2 regions of the Kitasatospora nipponensis genome follow, and region 1 is predicted to be linked to the other one. Evidence: riboswitches for the same ligand, from Rfam matches in the RefSeq annotation. Region 1 holds a riboswitch; the other holds the start of a gene.
What was found. A riboswitch is a leader RNA that binds a small molecule or an ion and turns the genes downstream of it on or off. The one in region 1 is predicted to bind cobalamin.
Positions count from the first base shown of each region.

Region 2: another riboswitch for cobalamin. It lies ahead of metE (5-methyltetrahydropteroyltriglutamate--homocysteine S-methyltransferase); the one in region 1 lies ahead of ABD323_RS10330 (ribonucleoside-diphosphate reductase subunit alpha).

Region 1 is NZ_BAAALF010000025.1:44,656-46,848, reverse strand. Features, by position in the region: gene ABD323_RS10330 (ribonucleoside-diphosphate reductase subunit alpha) at 1-1,468, opposite strand, end outside; cobalamin riboswitch at 1,653-1,781, opposite strand; gene ABD323_RS10325 (hypothetical protein) at 1,931-2,193, shown strand, end outside.
Region 2 is NZ_BAAALF010000024.1:15,124-17,316, forward strand. Features, by position in the region: gene metE (5-methyltetrahydropteroyltriglutamate--homocysteine S-methyltransferase) at 1-1,165, opposite strand, end outside; cobalamin riboswitch at 1,304-1,526, opposite strand.

The sequences.
Region 1 (2,193 bases):
CCACGCGGTCCAGGAACGTCACCGCGGTGCGCACGGTGCTGTCCAGGCGCGCCCAGTCCATCGCGTTCAGCAGGTCGGCGGCGGTGGCGCCGTCGGCCAGGTGGGCACCGAGGTTGATCGAGCCGAGGTTGCAGACCGCGGTCTCGGAGTCGTCGGTGACCTCCAGGATCTCGGTGCAGAGGTTCGAGGAGTGCACGGTGCGGCCGGGCAGCGCGGTCTGGTTGGCGGCCCGGTTGGAGGCGTCCTTGAAGGTCATCCAGCCGTTGCCGGTCTGCGCCAGGGTGCGCATCATCCGGGCGTACAGGGTCTGCGCGGGGATGGTGCGCACCGCCTTGCCGGCGGCCTCGGCCTTCAGGTACGCCTCGTCGAACTCCGCGCCCCACAGGTCCACCAGCTCGGGGACGTCGGCCGGGGAGAAGAGCGACCAGTCGGCGTTCGCGTTCACCCGGCGCATGAACTCGTCCGGGATCCAGTGCGCCAGGTTGAGGTTGTGGGTGCGCCGCGCCTCCTCGCCGGTGCTGTCGCGCAGCTCGAGGAACTCCTCGATGTCCGCGTGCCAGGTCTCCAGGTAGACGCAGGCCGCGCCCTTGCGCCGGCCGCCCTGGTTGACCGCGGCGACCGAGGCGTCCAGCGTGCGCAGGAACGGCACGATGCCGTTCGACTTGCCGTTGGTGCCGCGGATCAGGCTGCCGCGCGAGCGGATCCGGCTGTAGGACAGGCCGATGCCGCCGGCGTGCTTGGAGAGCCGGGCGATCTGCGCGTAGCGCGAGTAGATCGAGTCCAGGTTGTCCAGCGGCGAGTCCAGCAGGTAGCAGCTGGACATCTGCGGGTGGCGGGTGCCGGAGTTGAAGAGGGTCGGCGAGGACGGCAGGTAGGAGAGCGCGCTCATCAGCGCGTACAGCTCGGCCACCTCGCGCACCGACTGCTCGTCGTCGCCGACGGCCAGGCCGCTGGCGACCCGGAGCAGGAAGTGCTGCGGGGTCTCGATCACCTTGCGGGTGATCGGGTGGCGCAGCAGGTAGCGGGACTGCACGGTGCGCAGGCCGAAGTACTCGAAGCGGTCGTCGCCGCTCGGGTCGATCAGCGCGTCGAGCGCGTCCGCGTGCCGGGCGACGAAGTCGGCCGTGCCGTCGCCGATCAGGCCCTCGGCGTGGCCCACCGCGATCGAGGCGGAGAAGGAGAGCGCGCCCTGGCCGACCGCCTCGTCGGTGATCTCGCGGGCCAGCAGGCGGGCGGCGAGCTTCGAGTACTGCGGGTCCTCGGCGATCATCGAGGCGGACGCCTCGACGGCCAGTGCGCGCAGCTCGGCGAAGTCGGAGCCGGCGTTGCGGCCGCGCAGCGCGGCGGCGGCGACATGGCCGGGGTCCGCCTGGGGGAGGTCGCAGCTCAGGTCCGTCAACAGCCGCAGCAGGGCCGCTCCAGGGTCCGAGGGGACGGCGGAGGCGGTGCTGGAGCCCTGGGCGGGCAGGGTGGCTGAGGCAGCGGTGGTCAAGGCGCTCTCTCCTGGCTACGGCGACGGACTGGGGCATCCGGGAGCGGCGCGCGGCAGGGGAGAACGGCACGCCGCATCGAACCCGGCGCGCTTCGTCTCACCCTGGCCCACCCGCGAGGCCCGGACGGTGGTGCTGTGCTGCAAGGCGTCTGCGGGGAAGCCGTGTGGCACACCGTCAGCAGGTAGTCGGACTCGCGGGGCGCCCGTGGGGCAGGCCCGCTCACCGCTGCGGGGCAGTCCCGGACTCGCACCGGGTTCCCCTGCGTCGACAGCGAGAGTGAGCATACATCTAGTGGCGGCTCCCGCGTTTACCCCCACATGTAGTGTGGCGCGGCGTGTCGGAGAGGTGACGGACCTGGACGGGTCGGCTCCTTCCTTGGCCACGGATTGATTACCGAATGGCCTCCGGTTGCGGCCCATGGCCTACGATCTCGCCTCATGAGCGAGGGAACCGACATACCCGCCGAGTGGACGCCACAGCCCGCGCAGCCGGGGCCGGGGGAGCCGCCCGGGTCGCCCGTCACGCCGGGCCCGCCCGCGGGTGGGTTCGGGCCGCCGCCGGCCTCCTACGGACCGGCCGGCGCGGCCTATCCGCAGGCTCCTCAGCCGTACCCGATCCACCCGGGCCCGCCGGTGCCCCAGCCGTACCAGGCGCAGCCCACGCCGGGCCAGCAGTCGCCGGGCGGCGAGCACCTCGGCGG
Region 2 (2,193 bases), on a different contig from region 1:
GGGTGCCCTCGCGCAGGCCGCGGGCGAGGGCGGTGATCTCGGTGGTCTTCTGGCGGGCGAAGGCGAGCCAGCGGGCGACCTGCGGGTCGAGGTCGCGCTCGGCGCCGGCGTCGAGCGGGACGTGCAGCAGGGAGCAGGAGGGGGCGACGTCGACGCGGCCGGCCAGGCCCAGCAGGGTGGCCAGGGTGGTGAGGGACTTCTCCAGGTCGTTGATCCAGACGTTGCGGCCCTCGACCACGCCGGCGATCAGCCGCTTGCCGGGCAGGCCGCCGACGGCCGCGAGGTCGAAGAGGTTGGCGGCGCCGGGGCCGGTGAAGTCCAGGCCGACACCGTCGATCGGGGCCTTGGCCAGCACCTTGAGTGCCTCACCGGCCCGGTCGAAGTAGGTGGCGACCAGCAGTTTCGGGCGGTCGGTGAGGGCGCCCAGTTCGCGGTAGAGGCGGGCGGCGGCGTTCAGTTCGGCGGGCGTGCGGTCCTGGACCAGGGCGGGCTCGTCGAGTTGGACCCACTCGGCGCCGGCGGCGCGCAGGTCGGCGAGGAGTTCGGCGTAGACGGGCAGCAGCCGGTCCAGCAGGGTGATCGGCTGGAAGTCGGCGGCGACGTCCGGGGCTGGCTTGGCGAGCAGCAGGTAGGTCAGCGGGCCGACCAGCACCGGACGGGCCCGGTGGCCCAGCGCGAGGGCCTCGCGGAGCTCGCCGACCGCCTTGGCGGAGTTCGCGGCGAAGACCGTCTCGGGTCCCAACTCGGGGACGAGGTAGTGGTAGTTGGTGTCGAACCACTTGGTCATCTCCAGCGGCGCCAGGTCCTGGGTGCCGCGGGCCATCGCGAAGTAGCCGGCCAGCGGGTCGGCCTGGACGGCGGCGCGGTGGCGCGGCGGGATCGCCCCGACGGCGACCGTGGCGTCCAGCATGTGGTCGTAGAGCGAGAAGTCGCCGGTGGGGAGCTCGGTGACACCGGCGTCGGCGAGTTGGCGCCAGGTGGCGCGGCGAAGGCCCTCGGCGGTGGTCCGCAGGTCGGCGGCGCTCACCCTGCCGGCCCAGTAGCCCTCGATCGCCCTCTTCAGTTCACGGTGGGGGCCCTGCCGCGGGTAGCCGTACACGGTCGTCTGCGCGGCGGTGGTCGTCGCGGGGCCGTCGGTCGCACTGGTGGTGGAACTCGTTGACACGGAACTCTCCTTCGCGAGTCGCGTTGCGATCCCGGGAGAGCACGAAGCCGTGAACGTACGACAGCGCGGGCACGGCGCCAGGATGGGCCCGCCCGCTCCGCCGACCCGCCCTCGAGGTCACCGAGATCACCGCGTGCGAGGTGCACGCGGGCAGTGGCAGGTCTTCGGACTCGCGGGCGCGTCCACCTGTGAAGGCGGACCCCTACTGGCCGTCGCTTCCCGGGCCCCTGCTGGGGCCCAGTGCATGTGACGGCGGTCGTTCCCACTCACCGCTGCGGGGCAGTCCCGGATTCCCACCGGGTTCCCTCTTACGACGCACCTGCCTGGCGGACAGGGCGAACCGACTGCGAGTCACAGCCTAGGCCCATCGGGGCCGCGCCGCCGGAAATCGTCCGCATGACGGATGAGAATCGATCAGCATGCGAGCCGCGGTCCACCCGCGACACCGGCCCCCGGGCGCCGGCCGTCCGCACGCGCGCTGCCGCATAGGTGTAGTTGCCGGCCGCCGCGCAGCTGGGGTCCGGGGCGGTACTGGCCCGGGTGCAGACGGCCTGGTCCAGGGCGGCGACCAGGTCGTGACCGCCGAAGGCGTGCGGGTCGTAGCCGGTGATCTCGGCGAGCAGGGCCTCCTTGCCGAGCGAACCGCGCCGTAGACCTCGACGGCGCTCGTGGTGACGCGGCTTCAGCGCAGGTAATCCGACTCGTCCACCTCGCGGTGGACCTACGGTTGCGGGTCAGCGCCGGATTTTAACCGGCTTCCCCTGGCTGCTGAAGGTTTGAAATCGGCTCATCTGACCAGAGTCGGTCGCGAAGCGTCAACGGAGCGGGATACCCGGCCCGCCCGGCGGGATGCCCACGCGGCCCCGCACGATGACATTCCGTCGGCTCCCGGCTTCGCCGGCCGTCGGCGTTTCCCCCGGTGGCCGGAACTTGACCGGGTCTACCGTCGAGGCCATGAGCACGCCGGCGTCCTGGATCCAGGGCGTCGGAGCGTGGAACCAACCACCACCCCCGGAGCGGACCACCAC